2 regions of the Thermodesulfovibrio autotrophicus genome follow, and region 1 is predicted to be linked to the other one. Evidence: riboswitches for the same ligand, from Rfam matches in the RefSeq annotation. Region 1 holds a riboswitch; the other holds the start of a gene.

Region 1 (12,197 bases):
AAGACTTTCTCAATTTCTTGAGAAGAAAAAGATTTTTAAAAAACTTCCTGTCCAGCAAAGAGCAGGTGTTATAAGTTTTGTTCCATTTATGGATATTTTGTACTGCGAAGCAAGCGAAGGAGGGGTAAAAGTTATTACAGTAAAAGATGAATACTATTTTGATGGCACTCTTACAGAACTTGAAGCAAGACTTAAGGATGAAGGATTCATGCGGGTTCATAAAAGTTACATTGTAAATTTAAAGAGGATTGAGGCGGTCCTGCCATGGTTTAAAGGCACTTACTGGCTTGTTATTGAAGGTAAAAAAAATCAAATCCCTGTAAGTAAATCAATTGTTAAGGAACTTAAAGAAGTTCTCGGAATAAAGTGTAGCAGTTAATTTCCATTTAACTTCCATTTTTTCCATTCATATAAAGTTTTCTTCCATTCATAAATTTTTCATTGTTCATAGATTCATTTCCTTATAGAATGATTTCATAAAAACAAAAAAGGAGGTGTGGCTTTATGCATGCGTTGGTGCTTGTAATCATAGCAGCATGCGTTTTTGTGCTTGCCTACAGGTTTTACAGTGCCTTTATTGCTGCAAAGGTTCTTGCTCTTGATCCAAATCGTCAGACTCCTGCAGTAAGGCTTAACGATGGAAGAGACTATGTCCCGACGAATAAGTGGCTTATTTTCGGACATCATTTTGCAGCAATAGCTGGTGCTGGTCCTTTAATTGGACCTGTTCTGGCAGCACAGTTTGGCTATCTGCCAGGATTCTTATGGATTTTAATTGGAGGAGTTCTCGCAGGTGCTGTTCATGACATGGTTGTTCTCTTTGCATCTGTAAGGCATAACGGAAAATCTCTTGCAGAGGTTGCTAAAGCTCAGATAGGACCTGTATCTTACTGGCTTGTTCTTGTGGCAACCCTGTTTTTATTAATTATCGTTCTTGCTGGTGCTTCAATTGCTGTTGTTAATGCACTTTTTAACAGTCCATGGGGTGCTTTTACTGTAGGAGTAACAATTCCAATTGCTCTTTTTATAGGAGCTTATCTTAAGTGGCTAAGACCTGGAAAGATTGTTGAAGGAAGTATTATTGGTGTTGCACTCATTATTCTTGCTGTTGTTCTTGGTCCTGTAATTAAGGAATCTGCTCTTGCACCCTATTTTACATTCAGTAAAAAAGAGCTTTCCGTATTAATCCCAGTTTATGGATTTTTTGCTGCTGTTTTGCCTGTCTGGTTACTACTTGTTCCAAGAGATTATCTAAGTTCATACATGAAATTCGGCACGATGTTTTTGCTTGCTATTGGCGTAATTCTTGTTAATCCATTAATTCAAATGCCTGCTGCAACACAGTTTATCTCTGGTGGAGGACCTGTCATTCCAGGTAAAGTCTGGCCCTTTATGTTCATTACAATTGCCTGCGGTGCGATTTCTGGTTTTCACTCCCTCGTATCATCTGGAACAACACCAAAGATGGTGGCAAATGAAAAGGATATAAGAGTAATTGGTTATGGTGCAATGCTCACAGAGAGCTTTGTTGCTCTAATGGCATTAATAGCAGCAACAGTGCTTCCTACAGCAGACTACTTTGCCATAAACAGTCCACCAGCAGCATTTCAGAAACTTGGCATGCAGGTTCAGGACCTTCCATTTCTTTCTGCTTTGGTAGGTGAAGAACTTGCAGGTCGCCCTGGTGGAGCAGTATCCTTAGCAGTTGGAATGGCTGATATTTTCTCAAGAATTGGTGGATTAAGACATTTAATGAGTTACTGGTATCATTTTGCCATCATGTTTGAAGCTCTGTTTATTCTAACTCTAATTGATGCTGGTACAAGAGTTGGAAGATATCTTATGCAGGAAATTGGCGGAGCAGTTTATCCAAAACTCAGAGACTATAAATGGTGGCCCGGTGTAATTGGAACGAGTGCGATATTTACATTTTGCTGGGGATACCTTCTTTATACAGGAACAATCTCAACAATATGGCCTCTCTTTGGTGTGAATAATCAGCTTCTTGGTGGAATGGCACTGGCAATAGTGACAACTTTACTTTTGAGAATGGGTAAGGCAAAATACATATGGGTAACAATGGTTCCAATGGTATTTTTACTTGTTACCACCATTGTAGCTGGTTATCAAAATATCGTGAATAATTATCTACCAAAAAATAATTACCTGCTTGCTGTGCTCTCTGCAGTAATGATTGTAATGGTCATACTGATTGTGGCAGACTCAGTAAGAGTGTGGATAAGCATATTGAGAGGTAGAACCCCTCTTATTAAAGAAACAGAAGAAACATTTATGAAAGAAGCTCCCACAAAATATCTATCTGAATAAAATCAGTAAATCGGGTGGTAATCAAAAAACCACCCGATCTCTTTTCATTTGACAAAAAAAATCCGATTAAGGTATTTTCAAAATTGCTGGATGTAAGGGAAGAGGGGTGAGAATCCCCCGCTGCCCCGCAGCCGTGTTGGGAACGAAAGCCCATTTAAGCCACTGGAGAGAAATCTCTGGGAAGGCGGGCAAGTAGGCATTAGCCCAAAGCCGGAAGACCTATCCAGCCTGAAAGCCTTTGGCTTTTAGAATACCTCGCGGGAGGAATTAAATGACCGTTAAAACAACTGTCTTTGGCTATCCCAAGATTGGTCCTCAAAGGGAGCTTAAAAAAGCCTTAGAGCAATACTGGAGTGGAAAAATCTCTCAGAGGAAGCTCATTGATGAGGCTGAAAAATTAATCATCTACAATGCAAAGACCATTGCTCAGTATGAGGTTGATATTATTCCATCCAATGATTTTTCCCTTTATGACTTTATCCTTGACCTTTCAGTCATGTTTAATGTTATTCCTGAAAGATTCAGAAAAATTGAAGACCCCCTGGAAAGATACTTTGCAATAGCAAGGGGCTCAGCAGATGCTCCTGCTTCAGAGATGACAAAGTGGTTTAACACAAACTATCACTACATTGTCCCTGAAATTGAATATGGCACAGAGTTTGAACTCATAGAAAACAAAGCATTAAAAGAGTATGAACTTCTGAAGAATAATCTTAATCTTAAAACTAAGCCTGTGATAGTTGGTCCCTTTACCTATCTTTACTGTGCAAAACTAAAGGACTATGCCTATTTTCTTGACAGAATAGCTTCTGTTTACATGGGAGTTCTTAAAGAGCTTGAAGAATCTGATGTTGAGGAGGTCCAGATTGATGAGCCCGCAATGGTTATTGATTTAGACAATAATGATACTCAGGCAATCATAGATTGTTACAGAAAAATCACTTCCGGGCTTAGCAAAATAAAACTCTATGTTCAAACTTACTATGAATCTCTATCACAGTATGAAAAGATAGTTTATGAACTGCCAGTTCATGGCATTGGATTTGATTTTGTTGACGGCAAGGAGAATCTTGAGAACATCTCAAAATTCGGATTTCCGAAGGATAAAACATTAATTGCAGGAGTTGTCTCAGGAAGAGACCCTTGGAAAACAGACTTTAAAGAAGCTTTAAAAATTATTGAGACTTTAACAAAGTTTACGGAAAATATAATTCTTTCCAACTCCTGCCCTCTCATGCATCTTCCAGTGACTGTAAAAAATGAATCCTTGCCTGAAGAAATCCTCTGCCTGTTAAGCTTTGCCAATGAAAGGCTTGATGAGCTTGCAGTGCTTAAAACAGCAATAAATGAAGGGAAGGCTCCTTCAGAGCAGAATTTATCCATGAAATTCACTAATCCTGAAGTTAAGAAAAAGATCTCTCAGATTGATGAAAATGCTCTGTGCAGAAAACCCTCTTTCAGTGAGCGATATGAAAAACAGATGGAAATTCTCAAACTCCCTGTCTTCCCAACTACCACAATAGGAAGCTTTCCTCAAACTCCTGAGATAAGGAAAGCAAGGGCAGATTACAAAGCAGGTAGAATCTCTCTTGAGGAGTATGAATCCTTTATCAAAGATGAGATAAAAAAGGCAATTGAGATTCAGCAGGAGATCGGGCTTGATGTTTTAGTTCATGGAGAGTTTGAAAGAACAGATATGGTTGAGTTCTTTGCAGAGCGTCTTCAGGGATTTGCCATAACAAAAAATGGATGGGTTCAGTCATATGGCTCAAGATGTGTAAGACCACCAATAATTTATGGCGATGTATGGAGAGAATCCCCCCTGACTCTTAAAGAAACACTTTATGCCCAGTCTCTCACTGAAAAGCCGGTGAAAGGAATTCTTACTGGACCTGTTACAATACTTCAGTGGTCCTATCCGAGAAAGAATGTTTCAAAAAAAGAAGTTGCCTATCAGATTGCTCTTGCTCTCAAGGAAGAAGTAGTAGAGCTTGAAAAAGCTGGTATAAAAATCGTTCAGATTGATGAGCCTGCTTTCAGAGAGGGAATGCCTCTTAAAAAAGCAAAGGTTGATGAATACTTTGACTGGGCTATAAAAAGCTTTAAAATTGTTACTTCTTCTGTAAAAGCTGAAACCCAGATTCACACCCATATGTGCTACTCTGAGTTTAATGATATAATTGATAAAATCTATGCAATGGATGCTGATGTGATATCAATTGAAGCATCAAGAAGCAAAGGAGAGATTCTAAAAGCCTTTGAAAAATTTAAGTATGACAGAGGCATTGGAGTTGGAGTGTATGATATTCACTCTCCAAGAGTTCCCTCTACTGAGGAGATGATTGAAATTGTTAAGCGGGCAGTAAAGCTTATTGATAAAAGACTTTTCTGGATAAACCCTGACTGCGGACTTAAAACAAGAGCCTGGCAAGAAACCATTCCCTCACTTAAAAACATGGTTAAAGTTGCAGAGATAATGCGTAAGGAGGCTTAAAATGTTTAAAAACGTAATAAAGCGTGACGGTCGCGTTGTCCCCTTTGATCCTGAAAAAATCACCATAGCCATAGCTAAAGCGGGCAAGGCAACAGGAGAGTTTGACTACGAGACTGCAAGAAGGCTAACCATTAAGGTTTTACTTCTTGCAGAGGAGTTAATTCGCGGTCGTGACCCTCACGTTGAAGAGATTCAGGACGTCGTCGAAGAGATACTCCTAAGTAGTCCATATCGTAAAACTGCAAAAGCTTACATTATTTACAGAGATCAGCATGCCAGGATGCGTGAGATTGCCCGTCAGGGTGGGCTTGAGCTGATTGACAGCTATCTAAGCAAAGTTGACTGGCGAGTAAGAGAAAACTCAAACATGAGCTTTAGCCTTCAGGGATTAAACAACTACATATCAAGTGAGATAAGCAAAAGCTACTGGCTTCATAAGATTTATCCACCAGAGGTAAGACAAGCTCACATAAATGGAGATTTGCATATTCATGACCTGAATGTGCTTGCACCTTATTGTGTTGGCTGGGATTTAATGGATTTGTTAATTCGTGGATTTGGTGGAGTAGCAGGAAAAGTTGAGTCAAAACCTGCAAAACATCTAAGAAGTGCACTTGGTCAGATTGTAAACTTTCTTTTTACCCTTCAAGGAGAAGCTGCAGGAGCTCAGGCATTTAGCAATGTGGATACCCTTCTTGCACCATTCATTGCATACGACGAACTCAACTACAAACAGGTAAAGCAGGCTGTGCAAGAGTGGGTTTTTAATCTGAATGTGCCTACAAGGGTGGGGTTTCAAACGCCTTTCAGTAACATCACCCTTGATCTCAGAGTGCCTGAACATCTTAAATCTCAGGCTGTTATTATTGGAGGAAAACCTCAGCAATACACCTACGGTGAGTTTCAGAAAGAGATGGATATGTTCAACAGAGCACTTTTTGAGGTTCTCACAGAAGGAGATGCAAAGGGCAGGGTTTTTACATTTCCCATACCCACGATCAACATAACAAAAGAGTTTGACTGGAGTAGCCCTACCCTTGAGTTAATCATGGAAGCAACGGCAAAATATGGAATTCCATACTTTGCCAACTACGTAAACTCTGACCTGAAACCTGAAGATGCTCGCTCAATGTGTTGCAGGCTCAGGCTTGAGACAAAAGAGCTACACACACGTGGTGGTGGACTTTTTGGTTCAAATCCATTAACTGGAAGCATAGGAGTTGTTACATTGAATTTGCCAAGAATTGGATATGTAAGCAGGTCAGAGGAAGAGTTCTTTGCTTATCTGACAAGACTTATGGATATTGCAAAAACATCCCTTGAGATTAAACGTAAAGTGCTTGAAAGATTTACAGAAGCAGGGCTTTATCCCTACTCAAAACATTATCTCAGTTCAATAAAAGAACGCACAGGTGCATACTGGAGTAATCACTTCTCAACAATAGGCATAATTGGGATGAACGAGGCAATAGCAAATGCAAGGTGGCTAAGCTCTAAAGGAATATGGACAGAGGAAGGCAAAGCCTTTGCTTTGAAGGTAATGGATTTCATGAGAGAAAAACTCATGGAATATCAAAAAGAGACAGGCAATCTTTACAATCTTGAGGCAACACCTGCGGAAGGGACAAGCTACAGGCTTGCCAGAATTGACAAACAGAAGTATCCCGATATTTTTACGCAGGGCAAAGACCATCCCTACTACACGAACTCCACGTGGCTGCCTGTTAATTTCACTGAATCAATAACCTATTTGCTTGACCATCAGGACGAACTTCAGAGTAAATACACAGGTGGGACAGTTATTCATCTGTTTCTGGGAGAGCAACCAGAACCGGGGAAAATCAAAAACTTTATAAAAGCAGTCTTTGAAAAATATAAGCTTCCATACATAAGTATTACCCCCACATTCAGTATTTGCAATGAGTGTGGATACATTGAAGGAGAACACAAAAGCTGTCCAAAGTGCGGCAAAGCTACAGAGGTTTACTCTCGTGTTGTTGGTTACCTTAGACCTGTGGATAATTGGAATGACGGGAAGAAAGAAGAATTCAGGGAAAGAAGATATTTACAGATTCATGCTTCCTGAATTTGCCAACAAAGATTGTCATTCCGAACACTTTTTCCTTTGTCATTCCGAGGGGCTCAATGCCATTTTCATTGTCATTCCGAGGGTGGCATCCCACCCGAGGAATCTCTGAGTCTTTCAATACAGAAAAAAACAAAGGAGATTCCTCGCTTCGCTCGGAATGACAAAGTATGGGCAGGCTCGGAATGACAAAAAAAGAAGTGCTGGATAAAGAAAAAGATACTCGCAATGACAGACTCGGATAGCGTAGGAGATTGCCACGCCCGACTCTGTCGGGCTCGCAATGACAAAAATGAAGTGTCATTCCGAGCCCTTCGGCTACGCTCAGGGTAAACTCCGCGAGAAATTTCCTCTTTTTGCTTCGCTCCTCTGGAATTGTTACCAACCCTGCTGTTGCTCAATCCAGCTTAGTCCTAATAGCAAATTCTGGGAAAAAAGCTTTTTCTTTATCGGCATTTTCAGGTATAATTAAATTATGGATTACATGGTGGTTTTCATAACCGCATCTAAGGAAGAGGAAGCAGTAAAGATAGCAAAAACTCTTGTTGAAGAAAAACTGGCAGGTTGCGTAAATATCATAAAGGATATTCGTTCCATTTATTCCTGGCAGGACAAAATTGAAGATGAGCAAGAAGTTTTAATGATAGTTAAAACACGCTCTGACCTTTTTGAAGAGCTTGAAAAAACAGTAAAATCACTTCATTCCTATACAGTGCCTGAGATTATAGGATTAAAAATTAAAAAAGGCTCTGAAAGCTACTTAAACTGGCTTAGTGAGGTTACAAAGTGAAAGAAGAAGTTTATACTTCTTTGATCTGTAAGAAATTCTGCAACTACTACAAACCCGGCAAAGAGAGTGAACTATGCGGAGGATACTTTTATCTCAAGCAATACATTACGTCCCGTGAGTTAGATGGAATTATTGAGATATTTCATCTAAATAATGAGGCAGTGCCAGCTCAGGGTTTATCCTTCGTCTGCGATAAATGCGATTTCAGAGAAGATGGATGTGACTTCTTCGTCAACAAAAGCCAGACACCCTGTGGAGGATATCTGATAATCAGCAGACTCATTGATCATCTAAATTTCTAAAACAGGAGTAAGTTATGTCAAAAAGACTTGTTGACAGAGAACTGAAAAAAAGAAGACTTCGCAGAGAAAAATTAAGAAAACTCAGAGAAAAATTTAAAGAAGCAAAAAATGAAGAAGAAAAGAAACTGATTCTTGAAAAAGTGTCAAAAATTGCTCCATCCTTAAAAATTGAACATTTTATAGCATCTGTTAAGTAGTTTTTCTTACTCTCACTGTATTGGCATGTGCTTGCAGTCCTTCAAGGCTTGCAAGAACATCAACATATGAAGCGAGTTTTTGGAATCCAATTTTACCAACCTTTATAAGAGAACTTCTTTTTAAAAAATCATAAACTCCCAAAGGAGAGAAAAATCTTGCTGTTCCAGATGTGGGAAGAGTGTGATTTGGTCCTGCCACATAGTCTCCAATGGGTTCAGGAGTCCATTGCCCTAAAAATATCGCTCCAGCGTTTTTTAAAAGAGGTAGCAGTTTTTCAGGATTTTCTGTCATAACCTCAAGATGTTCCGGTGCAATTTCATTGGTAACATCACATGCTTCACTCAAAGATTTAACAACTATAATTGCTCCAAAGTTTTTAAGAGATTTTTTAGCTATTGATGCCTTTGGTAAAGATTTAAGCTGTACTGATATTTCCTTTTTTACTGCCTCTGCAAGCTTTTCCGAATTTGTAACAAGAACGCTGCATGCCATCTCATCATGTTCAGCCTGACTTAGCATATCAGCAGCTACAAAGGCTGGGATTGCTGAGCTGTCAGCAATAATGAGAATTTCACTTGGTCCTGCAATCATGTCTATGTCCACTTCACCGAAAACAAGCTTTTTAGCTGTTGCCACATATATGTTTCCTGGTCCAACAATTTTATCAACTTTTTTTACTGTCTGAGTTCCATAAGCCATTGCTCCAATTGCCTGTGCTCCTCCAATTCTGTATACTTCTTTTATTCCAAGAAGATGCAAAGCAGCACATACTGTTGGATTCAACTGTCCATGAGGTGTGGGAACACATACTGCAATCTCTCTTACTCCTGCAACCTGAGCAGGAATAATATTCATGAGAACCGTTGATGGATATGAAGCTTTGCCACCTGGAACATAAGCTCCTACACGCTCAATAGGTCTTATCAGCTGTCCAAGGGTGATATCTTCCTCTTTATACTGCCATGATTTTTCAAGCTGATGTTTATGAAACTTGCGGATTCTTTCTGAAGCAAACCTTAAAGCATCAATTACTTGCTTTGAGACTTCCTTTGCCTTTTTTTTGATTTCATCAGGTTCAATTTTAAGAGGAAGGCTGTGTTTGTCAAACAACTTTGTATATTTAATTAAGGCTTTATCTCCATTTTTCTTGACTTCATTGAGGATTTTTTTTACATTTTCCTCAATTTCAGGCTCAGATGTTGACCTTTTACGAAGCTTTTTAATGAATCTCTGAAGCTCTGTTTTATCTTTGATGGTAAGCATAAAACAATAACCCTCATCCAACAGCTATAACTCTCTCAGTAGCTAAATTTCTAACAAGAGCATCATAGACATCTTCTGCTGTTACTATACTTCCACCAGGTCTGCCATATAAATAAACTTCAGCCATGCCATTTACAGCAAGCCTTACATCTTCAACCATCTGTCCCGCATTAAACTCTACAACAATGAATCTCTCAATTTCCTGAGCAAGCTGTCTTATCGGCTCTTCAGGAAATGGAAAGAGTGTGATAGGTCTTAAAAGACCGATTTTAACTCCTTGTCCTCTTAGCTTTCTTATTGCTGAAATTGAAATTCTTGCAGCAGAACCGAATGCCACAACAACAACCTCTGCATCGTCAATAAAGTAGGTCTCATATCTGACTTCTTTTTCTTTCCACTGATTATATTTTTCCTGTAACTTCCAGTTGTGTTTTTCAAGCTCTCCTTCTCCCATAAGCAGGGTCCTTATAAAACGAGAAGGTCTTTCTTTTGCTCCAGTTAAAGCCCATGAGGATTTATCAAAAGTTTTTAATTCTGGAACTCTCTGAACAACAGGCTCCATCATCTGGGCAATTACTCCGTCTCCAAGAATCATTACAGGATTTCTCCATTCATCAGCTTTTTCAAAGGCAAGTATTGTATAGTCCCACAGCTCCTGAACACTGAAGGGAGCATATACAACTAAACGATAATCTCCATGCCCACCACCTTTTACAGCCTGAAAGTAGTCAGCCTGACTTCCTGAGATATTTCCAAGCCCTGGACCCCCTCTCATCATGTTTACAATAACTGCTGGCAATTCAGCTCCTGCGAGATATGATATCGCTTCCTGCTTAAGACTTATTCCCGGGGAGCTTGATGAAGTCATTACTCTAACTCCGCAGGCACTGGCACCATAAATCATGTTTATTGCAGCAATCTCACTTTCTGCCTGAATAAATACCCCTCCAACCTCTGGCAGTCTTTTTGATAAATATTCAGGGATTTCATTTTGAGGGGTTATGGGGTATCCTGCATAAAATTTTAATCCTGCTCTTATTGCAGCCTCTGCAACTGCTTCATTTCCTTTCATTAAAATTTTATTCATGAAAAACCTCCTAAAACTGCCTTTGCTCGGGATTTAATGAATATACTACTATATCATCTACAAAAGTTACTGTCAATATTTTTTTTGGATTGTATGATATAATTTATAAACTTTTCTATCAGGAGGCTAAAATGAAAGCAATCATGAAGGCTTTTCAGAGGGCTGTTGCCCTTGACAGCAGTATTCATAGAAATTTAAAAGTAAAACTGCCAGAAAACTACTCATTTATGGAAAATGTTGAGATTGTGCCTCTTACTTACTCGGAAATTTTATCTGCTACAATGTATTATCCTGTTATGTTTGGAGTTCAGGATGAAGTTGTTTTCCCTTTTGCTGTTACAGGTATTAACGGCAAAAATGTATTTTTAAAGAAGAATGGAACATGGAAGATTGACACTGTGCCAAATGTTTGCAGGCATTATCCCTTTGGGGTTTTCAAAGAAGCAGATGAATACACAATTATATTTGATGAAACCTATGCTTCTGATGATGGAGAGAGGCTTTTTGATGATGAAGGTAATGACACGGAATTTTTTTCAAGCATAAAACAGGGACTTACAGAGCTTGCAAGGGATTTTCATGATGCAGAAGAGTGTTCAAAGGAGCTATTTAATGGAGGATTGCTGAAAACATTGAATCTTGATGTGGATACAAAGCTTGGTAAAATGCAGTTTCGCAATATGTTAATAGCAAATATTGAATATTTATCCAGACTTCAGCCTGAAAAGCTTTACAGCCTTAATTCAAAGGGTTATCTTTTGATTCTCCATGCCCATTATCTGAGTCTCAGAAATTTCAAGCTTTTTGATATATTTGCAGAGCTTTAATCTTACTTAGTAAAGATTCAGAATCTAAGCATTTTCTCCCTTCGCATACATCAGGAAAGCAGGCTTTGCAGCCTTCATACCAGATTATCTGAAAATTCTCACCAATTGGATGCCAAACTGAAGGACTTGTTGGACCAAAGATAACAATAGAGGGAATTCCAAGATAACTGCTTAAGTGGCTAACTCCGCTGTCAAGACCTATGTATAAATTTGCTTTAAGAAGAGTTTTCGCAATTTCCACAGGATTTTCAAGATAAACTGAGTTTTTAATCTTTTTTACAAGCTCCATTTCAGCTGGTCCAAGAAGAAAAAAAACATCAAAACCAGAGTTTTTTAGAAATCTCTCTAACTCAAAGAAAAAGATTAAATCAGGATTTTTCTTTTTTGATCCACTCCCCGGATGTATAATACAGAGGTTGTTATCTTTTTTCTTTGAATCTTGAACTTTGAAAACTCTAAAGCTGTGGGCTATTGGAAGAGTTTTTGAAAATCCTTCATTCTGAAAGCCGAGTTTTTTTAAGTAGTAATCAACAATCCAGATTTGCTCTTCAGGAACTGGATTAATATAGATTGAATTATCACCGCTTAAAATCTCTCTGTTTTGGGAAAAGATTATCTTCAGGCCAAACTCTTCCTTAGGCTCGTAAAATATCGCCTTTTTACAAAAACCAGCCTTTTCAGCAAGCCTGAAATACTCAGGATTTCCCCACACAGTTACTTCATAACCTTTTTTTGTAAGAATTTCAAGAACTGGATAAATAAGGATGCTGTCTCCCAATCCTCCCATGCGACAAACAAGAGCTTTCATGATATAATTTTAAA
Region 2 (12,197 bases), 710 kb from region 1:
TGGTATGTAAAGTTAACAAAAGGCTTAAGTGACAGACTTAGTCCGCTACTTAATCCAATATCGTATGAAATACTTCCTTCTATACCCTGAATTGTTGCTCCTGAAACATTTTTAAATGTTTGAGCATTAAGAATGCTGTCATAATAGCTTAGGATTTTATCCCTGAACTCTGAATTAAAAAATGTAAGCTCTGTATTGAGGAAATCCTTTGCATAAGAGACTCCCACATCATAGGACCTACTTTTTTCTGGTTTTAAATTAGGATTACCTAAATAATGAGTTCCCCATGAAGAAACATAGTCAGCTGCGAGCTCATCGGGTGCAGGTGCTCTAAAAGCAGTGCCAGCATTGGCTTTTATTGATAAATTCTCTATGATTTTGTATAAAATGCCTCCTCTGATGGTTACATGGTCAAGACTTTCTTTTCTTGGCTTTAAACTGTTAATACCCTCTGTTGGCAGTATTTCATTTTCAAAGTAGTCATAACGAACTCCTGCATTAAGAAAAAGTTTTTTATTAAAAAAGCTTAATCTACCTTCAGTAAACACTCCGTAGCTGTCATACTCTGAGTTGGGATTGTAAGGAGCACCTTTGTTTCTTGAGCTTTTAATCTCTATTCTGTCCCACTGCCCTCCAATTATTACTCTGTGGTCATCTATTGAGAATATCTTTTGAATGCTTGCTCCCTGTGTGGTAGTCTTTTTTAAGGTAATATCATTCGGTGTTTCCCAAGCCCCTGCTATAGAACCTTCATAATCTTCTCTTGTATCCCTTGTAAAGTAGTATCCAGCTTTTAAGGTTTCTGTTTTATACTCTAAATCAAATCTGTTTCTTTCAATGTCCTTGTAATCATCAGGGTCTGGTGAGTATCTTGCTCCAGGTGAGCCGATCTTCCATCCTTTCCAATGCTGAAATCCAAAAGATATATGTTGTTTATCAAAAAAGCTGTATCCTAAGCGGGCTGATAAAGATTCATCATTGTAGCCAGTGTTTTCTATTTTCCCATAATTTTTTGCTGAGTAGTCATCAATTGCAGAACGGCTTCCAGAGAGATAAAAATCAAAATCTCCTTTCTTACCATTTAATTCAGCCTTTGTTTTCCAGAACTGCCATGAACCAGACTCTATACCAGCTGAACCATGTATGCCTTCTTCTTTACCCTGCTTTGTGATTATGTTAATTACACCTCCCATTGCCGAAGAACCATAAAGAACTGATGCAGGTCCTTTAACTATCTCAATTCTTTCTATATCATCAATTGGTATTGTTGCAAGATTTACTGTTCCTGCACGATTTCCATTTATAAGAACGAGAACTCTGCTTTTAAGGTCATCAAAAAGGTCTGTCCAGAATCCTCTTAATCCGATTTTGCTTGTTAATAATCCCGGATATTTATGAATATGACCAATTGCTGATTCTGTAATTAAGTCTCCAGCATTTTTTGCCGTAGAATTTTTAATCTCCTCCTGTGTTATAACCTGAACAGAGTAAGGAACATCCTTTTTAGGCTCTTCAATCCTCGTAGCTGTTACAACGATTTCATCAAGCTGAGTTTCAGCTGCCAAGATTGGCTGATAGAAAAGTAAGAAAAAACAAAGAAAAAAAAGGAAAATCATGGCAAATCCCTCCCTCGAGGAGTTGGAAGCTCAAGGAGCCTCCAGCTGGACAGGTCTTCCGGCTTTGGGCTCAGACTCCTACTTGCCCGCCTTCCCGGAGATTTCTCTCCAGTGGCTTAATGGGCTTTCGTTCCCAACACGGCTGCGGGGCAGCGGGGGATTCTCACCCCTCTTCCCTTAGTCCAGCCAAGAAAGTATACAAGATTTATCTAAAACTGGTCAAATATCTTGACATAACCCAATCTTTTTGATATCTTTTAAAGAACTATGAATTTAACCTATCAGGAAAAAATTAAAAAGGCTTCACAACTTATTAAAAACTCCACCTATGCTGTAGCTTTCACTGGAGCAGGAATTTCTACAGAATCTGGAATACCTGATTTCCGAAGTTCCGGTGGACTATGGCAGAGATTTAGAATTGTAACATATCAGGAATTTATTTATGACAGGCAAGCAAGAGAAGAATTCTGGAGAATGAAAAAACAACTCATTCATCATCTCACGAATGCAAAGCCAAATAATGCACATATTGCCCTTGCAGAGCTTGAAAAAAAGGGATTTATTAAACATGTCATAACGCAGAACATTGATGGACTTCATCAGATGGCTGGCAGTAAGAGCGTCATTGAACTTCACGGGAATCAAAGAGGTGCAATCTGTCTTGACTGTGAAAAACTTTATAAAATGGATGAAGTATTGAAAATGCTTGAGGAACAGCTTGATTTAAGATGTTACGACTGTGGCGGCATAATAAAGCCAACAGTTGTATTTTTCGGAGAACCAATGCCTGAAAAAGAACTCGTTATGGCACAGCAGATCGCCAATCAATGCGACCTCATGCTCGTGATAGGAACATCTCTTCAGGTTGAACCTGCTGCTTCGATCCCGAGAATTGCCCATAAAAGAGGTGCAAAGCTTATCTTCATAAATAAGGCAGAAACAGACTGGGACTGGATAGCAGAAATAGTATTTTACGGTAGTGCTGGTCAAGTTTTAAAAGATATAGAGGAAAAAGCTGCTTAAGGCTATATGCGGTGAATAAAAATCAATGAGCCGTGCAGGATTCGAACCTGCGACCCGCTGATTAAGAGTCAGCTGCTCTACCAGCTGAGCTAACGGCCCACAAATTTAGAATACAAAAAAATAAGCTAAAAGGTCAACTTTAATTGGTTTATGTATGCTATCATAATAAAAATGTATTCTGCCTGCGTAAAAACTCCTGTTGGTTTTCTTGAAATTTTATTTGATAATTCATTAGCATTAACGAAAATATCTTTAACAAATTTTGAAAAAACATGCATTCCAGAAATTGCCTTGAATTTTGTTGAACAGCTGAATGCGTATTTTGAAGGAAAACTCTCAGAGTTTAATTATCCTGTAAACATCCAGAATGTATCTGAGTTTGATAGAGCAGTTCTTGACTTAACCTGTAAAATACCATATGCTCATACTACTACATACAACTGGATTGCTAAAAAGCTTAATACGTCGCCAAGAGCTGTTGGACAGGCTTTAAAGCGAAATCCTTTACCGATTGTTATTCCCTGTCATAGAGTGATAAGATCTGACGGAACCATAGGAGGCTATAGCCTTGGAGTAGAGGCAAAACAGTGGCTTATAGAACATGAAAAGTCTTTGATTCTAATAAAATCTTAAGTTATAATAAAATTTATGTTTGACAATTATCAGGCATTCGCATGGAATGGAAAAGCCAGACAGCTAAAGCCTATTATAAGGATTCCAAAACAAAACATTAATGAACTTTACGGAATTGAAAAACAGAAACAGTTGCTTATTGCAAACACTAAGGTTTTTATTGAAGGCAAAAGAGTAAATAATGTTCTTTTATGGGGTGAAAGAGGAACAGGTAAAACTACACTGATAAAGAGTTTACTTAATTACTTTAAAGAAACACCTTTAAGAATGATTCAGGTACTAAAAAATGATATTATCACCATTCCATATCTTTATGACATGATTTATGAAAATCCTAATTTCAGGTTTATTATTTTCATTGATGACCTATCTTTTAATGAAGATGAGCAGGAGTTTAGAGACTTAAAAATTATTATGGATGGTGGAATTGAAGAAATTCCCGAAAATTCTGTTATTTATGCCACTTCAAACAGAAGAAATCTTATGCCTTCTTTTTCTCACTCTGACAATGAGCTTTTCCCAGAGGATAGCCTGCAGGAGCGGGCATCTTTAATTGAGAGATTTGGCTTGAGAATTGGATTTTATAGATTTTCAGAAGAGCAATACCTTGAAATAGTTAACTATTATGCAACTAAAGATGGAATAACTATGCCCCATGATGAATTAATGAAAAAAGCCCGCGAATGGGCTTTAGTTCACGGCACCACTGGAAGGTCAGCTTATCAATTCGTCTTAAGCCTTCAGATTCTTTAAAGCAAGTTTATTCAGAGCATTGATGTAGGCTTTTGCAGAGGCAACAATTATATCTGTATCAGAGCCATGTCCTCTTACAGTATGTCCACCTTCTTCAAGAATAACTGTTACTTCTCCAAGAGCATCTGTTCCACCTGTTATTGCCTTAATCTCAAATTTATTGAGTTCAGCCTTTGAACCTGTAAGTTCAGTTATAGCTTTGTAAACCGCATCAACAGGTCCATCACCTGAGATAGTAATTTCTTTTTCCTCTCCGTTTATCTTCATTTTTACTGTAGCTGTCGGTTTTTTCTTTGTTCCGCTTGCCACCTCAAGGTCTATAAGTTGATAAACCTCTGCTATTCTTAAAACTTCATCGGAAACAAGTGCCTCAATGTCTTCATTAAAGATATATTTCTTCTGATCTGCAAGCCTTTTAAATCTTTCAAAGGCTCTGTTTATCTCTTCTTCTGTAAGGCTAAAGCCAAGTTCTTCAAGTCTTTTCTTGAATGCATGTCTTCCAGAGTGTTTACCAAGCACTATTTTTGAGCTGGGAATTCCTATGTCTTCAGGTCTCATGATCTCATAGGTTGTTCTTTCCTTGAGAACTCCGTCCTGATGAATTCCTGCTTCATGGGCAAAGGCGTTTGCTCCAACAATTGCTTTATTGGGCTGAACAACCATTCCTGTAATCTTGCTTATAAGCCTGCTTGTTCTGTAAATTTCCTGAGTAACGATTCCTGTGTCAGCTTTAAAGAAGTCGTTTCTTACTTTAAGTGCCATAACAATCTCCTCCAAAGCTGCATTTCCAGCTCTCTCACCAATTCCATTAATTGTGCATTCTACCTGTCCTGCGCCCTTAAGAATTGCAGTGAGAGAGTTTGCCACCGCAAGTCCAAGATCATTATGACAGTGAACACTTATTGTGGCTTTATCTATGTTAGGCACGTTGTTCAAAAGATACTCAATGAGCTCTCCATACTCCTGCGGAATTGTGTACCCCACTGTATCTGGAATGTTTACAGTTGTAGCGCCTGCTTTTATTACTTCTTCAGTAACTTTACAGAGATACTCCCAGTCTGAACGGGTTGCATCCTCAGCTGAAAACTCAACATCATCAGTATACTGCCTTGCTTTTTTAACAGCTTTCACAGCTGCTTCAATAACCTGCTCTCTGTTCATTCGTAGTTTATATTTTAAATGTATATCTGATGTGGCAATAAATGTATGAATTCTTTTTTGTTCTGCCGGTTTCAGTGCCTCAGCTGCTCTTTCAATGTCTTCATCACGGGCTCTACATAATCCAGCAACAACCACTCCTTTTACTTCCTTTGAAATTCTGTTTACTGCCTCAAAATCTCCTGGTGATGCAATGGGAAATCCTGCTTCTATTATGTCAACACCGAGTTTTTTAAGCTGTTTTGCCACCTGTATTTTTTCATCCACATTCATTGATGCACCAGGAGATTGCTCTCCGTCTCTAAGTGTTGTGTCAAATATTTTTATCCTTCTCATTCTGCACCTCAAATTTTGATTCTTTCGGGCTTATGCCCTCAGAAAAATGCAAAGCATTTTGTCTTCCTTTTTTAATTAAAATTATTATATTTTCAATTATACCTGAAATAACATAAAGGCTTGCAAGTATGAATACGGCAAAAGGCGGATGGATTACGATGAAGAAAATCAAAAGAATAAAAAACAGAAGTATCCAAAATGGCTTTTTTTCCTTAAAGTCAACCTCTTTCAGTCCATGGAATTTAAGATTGCTAACCATCATAAAAGACAAAATAAATGTAAGCACAGGAAAAATTAAATTTTTTTGGGGAGTAAAGTTTAGTATTTCCTGACAGAAAATAACTGTAGCAGCAAGCATTGTAGCAGCGCCCGGTATTGGTAGACCTTTAAATGATTTTGTGCCTCCAACTTGAATATTAAATCTTGCAAGCCTTAAAGCTCCGCAGGCAGCAAACAAAAAAGCTATTGCAAATCCCACTCTTCCAAAATCAAAAAGTGCCCATTTGTATATAAGAATTGCAGGAGCAACGCCGAAAGCAACGAGGTCTGAAAGAGAATCAAGCTCAACACCGAATCGTGTGGTTGTTCTTGTAAGTCTTGCAACCCATCCATCAAGTCCGTCAAATATATTTGCAAGAATTATTGCCCACGCAGAATGAATAAACTTTCCATTTATTGCTGTTATTATTGCATAAAAGCCAAAAAACATACCGCAAAGTGTAAGTGCATTTGGAAGAATGTAAACGCCTTTTCTGGGTTTTTTATCCGGATCTCTTATTTTCTTTTTTGCTTTTACCATTACTGTAACAATGCAATTATTGTCTGTCCAGCTTTAACTTTATCTCCCACTTTCACTTGAATTTTAAAAGAAGATGGAAGACAGACATCAACTCTGGAACTGAACTTTATCATGCCAAATCTTTCTCCTTTTTTAAGGCTTTCTCCTTCTTTTACCCAGCATACCGCCCTTCGTGCAATAGAACCCGCAACCTGCCTTACGACTATATCTCCATAGGAAGTCTCAAGTTTTATTTTTATGTTTTCATTCTCTCTGTAAGCCTTCTCTTTAAAGGCTGAGAAAAACTTCCCGGGCGTATAAATTATTTCCTTTACAACCCCGTCAAAGGGCGCTCTGTTAACATGAACATCAAGGGGTGACATGAATATGCTGATTTCTGCGTAACCATTAGGACAGAAACTTTCACTGCTCTGTCTTATCTCTATTACCTTGCCATCAGCAGGAGAAACTACACAGTCAGGGTCTGCTGGTGGATTTCTTTCAGGATCACGGAAAAAATAAAGAAAAAATAAACAGATGACAAGACACGCAATTGCCAGAGGTTCTAACCATAAAAGGTAAAAAAAGGAGCTTAAGAATAATCCCCCAGCAACATAGGGTATTACTTCTTTCCTGATCATGCTTTTGATTTATCCACAAGCTTTGAAGTTTTAAGCCATGGCATCATTGCTCTTAATTTTTCTCCAACCTTTTCAATAGGATGTTCCTCTCCCTTCTTAGTAAGAGCATTGAATGTGGGTTTACCAACTTTGCATTCAAGGATCCATTCTTTAGCAAAACTGCCATTCTGGATTTCTTCAAGAATTTTTTTCATTTCAGCTTTTACAGATTCGTTGATAATCCTTGGTCCACGGGTTAAGTCTCCATACTGGGCAGTATTACTTATTGAATAACGCATTGTTGATATGCCACCTTCATAAATTAAGTCTGCAATGAGTTTTACTTCATGGAGACACTCAAAATAGGCAAGCTCAGGAGGATACCCCGCTTCAACCAGTGTTTCATAAGCTGCAGTTATAAGAGCAGTCAAACCACCGCATAGAACAACCTGTTCACCAAAAAGATCAGTTTCTGTTTCATCCTTAAATGTTGTCTCAATAATTCCTGCTCTTCCACCGCCAATACCCACTGCATATGCAAGGGCAACATCTTTTGTTATTCCTGAAGGGTCTTGATGAACTGCCATAAGACATGGAACACCCATTCCCTTTAAATATTCACTTCTTACAAGATGTCCGGGCCCTTTTGGAGCAACCATGAAAACATTTATATCCTCTGGGGGAACTATCTGCCCAAAGTGAATGTTAAATCCATGGGCAAAGGCAAGAAAAGCACCCTTTTTGATATTTGGCTCTATTTCTGTTTTGTAAAGCTCTGGCTGGAGTTCATCGGGCGTAAGAATCATTATTACATCTGCTACCTTTGAGGCTTCGGAGACTGTCATAACAGTTAGCCCGGCATTTTCAGCTTTTTGCCAGCTTTTGCCTTTTCTTAGTCCAACGATTACATCAAATCCGCTGTCACGAAGATTATTTGCATGAGCATGTCCTTGACTGCCGTATCCTATTATTGCAATTTTTTTACCTTTAAGTACATCTGTGTTTACATCAACATCATAATAAATCTTCATTATTCCACCTCCATAAGAATTTAAAACTTAACAATTATAACACACACATTATTCTGTTAGCTAATTGTATGTTTTTTACAAATGCCTTATGGTTAAGGAAAACAATAAAAGCTACTACTACAAAAAGAGAAAGAATAAATTTTTTACCTCAATACAATCGTTCCATTTACTGAGATATGCTTCAATAAAGCCTTTATTGGAAAGTCGTCATCAGCTATGTTTTCAATGGCATCTTTATTGCCTACAACAATGAGATGTTTTCTTGCCCTGGAGACTGCTACATTCATGAGTTTTTTGTCCTTAAGTAGTCGGCTTCTCTGAAACTCTTCTGTCTTTGCACATACGCAACTTAAGATTATTACATCCCTCTCCTCTCCCTGAAATGTATGAACTGTTCCAATAGTGAGATCTCTCAAATTTCTAAGACTGTTTCTCAACTTCTCAACCTGTAATCTATAAGGGGCAATAACTCCTACCTGTTTTAAGTCTATCTCCATTTGTAAATCACTTATTATCTCAGAGATCACTCTAATCTCTTTTTCGTTATACTTACTTCTATTACCCTTTGAAATACCCTTTACATCAATGAATGTAAGATTTTTCTCAAAAAGCATTGATATTTTAGAATTTTTTATAGCTAATCTGTCCTCCTTTGTCTCAACTCTCAATCCATAGTTGATCAGAGCATCACAGAACTCAATTATAGTTCTTGCACATCTGAAATGCTCCTTTAATCCTATATATTTTTCTTTGGTTATTTCTTTTATAACATAGTAAGCAGTTTTATCGTATGTAAGGTATGGCTTCATATCTTGAGGTATCTGGATGTAGTCTCTATTTGTTATAACCGGACCAAGCTGATTGTCATCTCCAATGGCAATGAAAATCTTACCTCTAATAAATAAAGGAAATACATAGCAGAAAAGTGTTTGGGCTGCTTCATCAACTATTACATAATCAATTAAATCTACTTCCTGTTTGCAAACATTGGTAGATGTGAGAGCAGTGGTGATTACAACTGGTGCAAATTTAAATATTATATCCTCTGACCCCCAGAACTTTCCTTCTTCTATGGAATTCTTTTTCTTTTCAATGTCGTTAAGCCACTGCTTATTTTTAGCCAACTCCCAGTAGTTAAGCTCTCTTTTTCTGATAAAGTAAAGCTTTCTAACCTTTTCAAAGAGTTTTTCCATGCTATCTGTGTTTTCATTGACAATCCTTTGTAGTTTTTCAGCAAGATCTTCAAACTCTTCCCTAATACAATTTAATTCACATACTCTGGGCAGGAGACTTATTGTATGCTTTTCACGATTGTAGATTTCTCTACAGGTTAAGTATTTTCTATCTTTTAATGCTGGCAGAACCAATCCTCTCTCATGGCAAAATTCAGCGAGCGATTCCTTGTATTTTTTGCCGAAGAATAGAGAAAAGGGAAATAAGTTGGCATTCCATTGATTAAGCCTGTCAAGGAGGAAATTAAGGGTTAGTAAGTGCTCTTGAACAAAATTTTTCATTGATTGCTGGTCTGTGAAAAAAAGTTCAAATTCAGTGGTAGAAAAATTTTGTAGTAGCAGATATTTTTCTATAAACTTTTTTAAAATCTCAACTTCTTCGGCAAGCAAATTAAAACTCTCTTCAATACTCCAGGGAGGAATCTGTTTAACTTCATTAACAAAGTCAAATAAATACTCAACGAAGTCTTTTATATAGTTACTGCTTCCAAGCCTTACATATCCATGAAGAATTTTTCCTGTTTTAAGATGTCTTTCTATTTTACAGTCAAACTCCTTAAGCTTTTTATAAACATTGTCAACTGCTCTGTTGTTTGTGCTCGTTATCACTGTTTTTTTACCTTCAAGAATCATATCTGCTGCAAAGGTAGCAATAAGGTGAGTTTTGCCTGTTCCTGGCGGTCCTTCAATAAGAGAAAATCGTTTATTTATCATGCTTTCGTATGCCTCTCGCTGAGATTTTGTAAGCTCGTAATCAAGAATAGCAATATTTTTTATCTCACTCTTATTAGCTTGTCTTTCACTTTCAAAATTCCATAGCTGAGATATTTTATTTTTAGTCTCTTCATCAAGTTTTTGCTTCAACTTACTTAAATCATCGGCAATCTTCTTTGTAAATCGTTCATCCTGATATAGGTATATAATGCCAATCTTATCTTCCTCAAGGCCATCTAAGTTTTTTCTCTGATTCTCATCCTGTAAAATATTTTCCTGAAGCTTATCTGAAACTAACTTTGCTCTAATCTCTTTAACACTATTCAGCATTGACAATACAATCAAACCTTCGGAGAGAAGTTCAGGAAGTGTTATTAAATGAAGATGACTTAATCCTGCAAGTATCTCCATCATTTTTAAGTAGAACTCAAAATCTCTCTTGCTGTCATCTTTTTCTTTAGGGATAGATATTGAGTCTTTATTGTCAGATTTTGACTGTTCCTTTACTTTCTCTATGAGATTTCTATTGAACTCCCTTGAGGTAGCAATCAATTTCTCTTCAGATGTTTCCAGTTTTATTTTTGTCAGAGCACAGTAAGCTTTTTTATCTTTAATCTTTATCACAGGAAAAGCGAAAGCTATTTTTAGCTCAGATTCTTCTTCTGATTTGACCTTTTCAATCAACTCTTTAATCCTTGCTACTATTTCCTCATCTCTAATTACTTCCAATAGATCAAGATTTCCATATCCCTTGTTTTTAATACCATTTAAAACATCAACAATGCAGTTTTCAGGCAGAAAGACTAAATTATCAGGCTCTTCTGGTATGAGAAATTGATTCTTTTCAGCGGACAGAAAATCCAGATAGTGGTCAATTAAATCAACTACCAGCTGTGTGTCTTTCAATTTAAATCGTGATATTTAAACTTTATTAGATTTTCTCTCTTTTTGTAAATCCTTTACACTTAAAAAAATTCCAGATATTGATAAAATGGTCAACCCTATAAGCCCCCAGCCCGCATTTGCGTTAGCCTGAAATAAAAATATCAAACATATCAAAAGAGAAACTCCTGCGGCTACAATTCTTAATTGGTGCATTTTGAGCCATGATAAAGCAGCATAAGAAAATAATGAAACCAGGAGCAAATAGGCTATACCACCAATATGATATCCCGTTTGATAAAGATTAACTATGTTTCCGAAAAATCTTTCCTCCCATGAAACAAGAGGCATGAACCATAAAAAAATTCCAGCTACACCGAGTATTACTCCAATAATTCTTCTGTCCATAAAGTACCTCCTTTTTAAGTTTTGAATTTCTCAAAAATTTCTATATAATTTTAATTTCAACTGCATATAAATCCCTTTTAAAATCCTCTCTTCGGTTTGCTTGTTTCCTTTTGCATTACCTCTCTATCACTCTGGTCAGCTTTTTTAGATAAAGGTAAATGAGTGTAAGTTACATATACCTCTGATGATACCCATGGTGCTATTATTTTGATCTCAATATCCTTGAACTTCCATACTGCTAATCCATCTGCAAGCCATGGTTTAACATATTTTGATGGTTTTCCGTATTTGGATTTAAGCTGTTCGTAAAGCACATAAAATTCGTCCTTATTCATTGAAAGGGGGAAATAGTAAACTATCTGAAATAATGTTCCTTGAAAAAACCACAATCTTGCCATAGAGAGATTTTCTATAGATAAGCCTTTAAAATCAAAAGCTTCAATATTAGGATTGCTAATATCTCCCTTGATTATTCTATAACCTGAATTAACAACTCTTCCACCTTCTTTTTTCATAATAGATAAAGCTTCGTCTTTAGTTGTTTTTCCAACAATCAAGCCAAAGGGTCTTGGTTCTTCAGCAAAAGCATTAATAAATAGTAGTAGAACAAAAATTAAAGATAAAAATATCTTTGTTCTCATAGCTCCTCCATTATCTTTTATTTTGTTCAAGATACACTCCTGATGAGGCAATAAAACCCCATAACCAGCTACCATATCGGGAAAAATATACTTCCTTTCCCTTAATATATAAACTATCAGAAATCCCTTTCAAAAGAGATGCACCTGCAAGAAGGTTTTCTTTGCTGAAGGTATCCTTAACAGCCTGTATCTGCTTTGATGTCCACTGTCTTTTGTTTTCATCCTTTATTTTTGATAAATCAAGGTTTAATAGCTTTTCCGGGTTTTTCTTAATCTCTCTGTAAAATCTCTCAATCTCTTCATGAGTAATTTTTACAAAGGCATCCTGTTTCTCAGGATGAAGCATTGTAACCATAGCCCATACGATTCCGC

What was found. A riboswitch is a leader RNA that binds a small molecule or an ion and turns the genes downstream of it on or off. The one in region 1 is predicted to bind cobalamin.
Region 2: another riboswitch for cobalamin. It lies ahead of V4D30_RS01945 (TonB-dependent receptor); the one in region 1 lies ahead of metE (5-methyltetrahydropteroyltriglutamate--homocysteine S-methyltransferase).

The regions. Positions count from the first base shown of each region.
Region 1 is NZ_CP144373.1:1,048,584-1,060,780, forward strand. Features, by position in the region: gene V4D30_RS05435 (LytTR family DNA-binding domain-containing protein) at 1-379, shown strand, start outside; gene V4D30_RS05440 (carbon starvation protein A) at 505-2,328, shown strand; cobalamin riboswitch at 2,381-2,570, shown strand; gene metE (5-methyltetrahydropteroyltriglutamate--homocysteine S-methyltransferase) at 2,600-4,822, shown strand; gene V4D30_RS05450 (ribonucleoside triphosphate reductase) at 4,824-6,908, shown strand; gene cutA (divalent-cation tolerance protein CutA) at 7,384-7,698, shown strand; gene V4D30_RS05460 (hypothetical protein) at 7,695-8,000, shown strand; gene V4D30_RS05465 (DUF6800 family protein) at 8,015-8,197, shown strand; gene hisD (histidinol dehydrogenase) at 8,190-9,461, opposite strand; gene V4D30_RS05475 (3-methyl-2-oxobutanoate dehydrogenase subunit VorB) at 9,475-10,548, opposite strand; gene V4D30_RS05480 (SapC family protein) at 10,680-11,375, shown strand; gene V4D30_RS05485 (glycosyltransferase family 9 protein) at 11,344-12,183, opposite strand.
Region 2 is NZ_CP144373.1:338,941-351,137, reverse strand. Features, by position in the region: gene V4D30_RS01945 (TonB-dependent receptor) at 1-1,616, opposite strand, end outside; cobalamin riboswitch at 1,647-1,844, opposite strand; gene V4D30_RS01940 (NAD-dependent deacylase) at 1,884-2,639, shown strand; tRNA gene V4D30_RS01935 (tRNA-Lys) at 2,666-2,738, opposite strand; gene V4D30_RS01930 (methylated-DNA--[protein]-cysteine S-methyltransferase) at 2,790-3,272, shown strand; gene V4D30_RS01925 (DUF815 domain-containing protein) at 3,288-4,025, shown strand; gene V4D30_RS01920 (2-isopropylmalate synthase) at 4,005-5,519, opposite strand; gene pssA (CDP-diacylglycerol--serine O-phosphatidyltransferase) at 5,497-6,318, opposite strand; gene V4D30_RS01910 (phosphatidylserine decarboxylase family protein) at 6,318-6,938, opposite strand; gene ilvC (ketol-acid reductoisomerase) at 6,935-7,948, opposite strand; gene V4D30_RS01900 (AAA domain-containing protein) at 8,092-10,800, opposite strand; gene V4D30_RS01895 (hypothetical protein) at 10,816-11,184, opposite strand; gene V4D30_RS01890 (hypothetical protein) at 11,262-11,825, opposite strand; gene V4D30_RS01885 (tetratricopeptide repeat protein) at 11,836-12,197, opposite strand, start outside.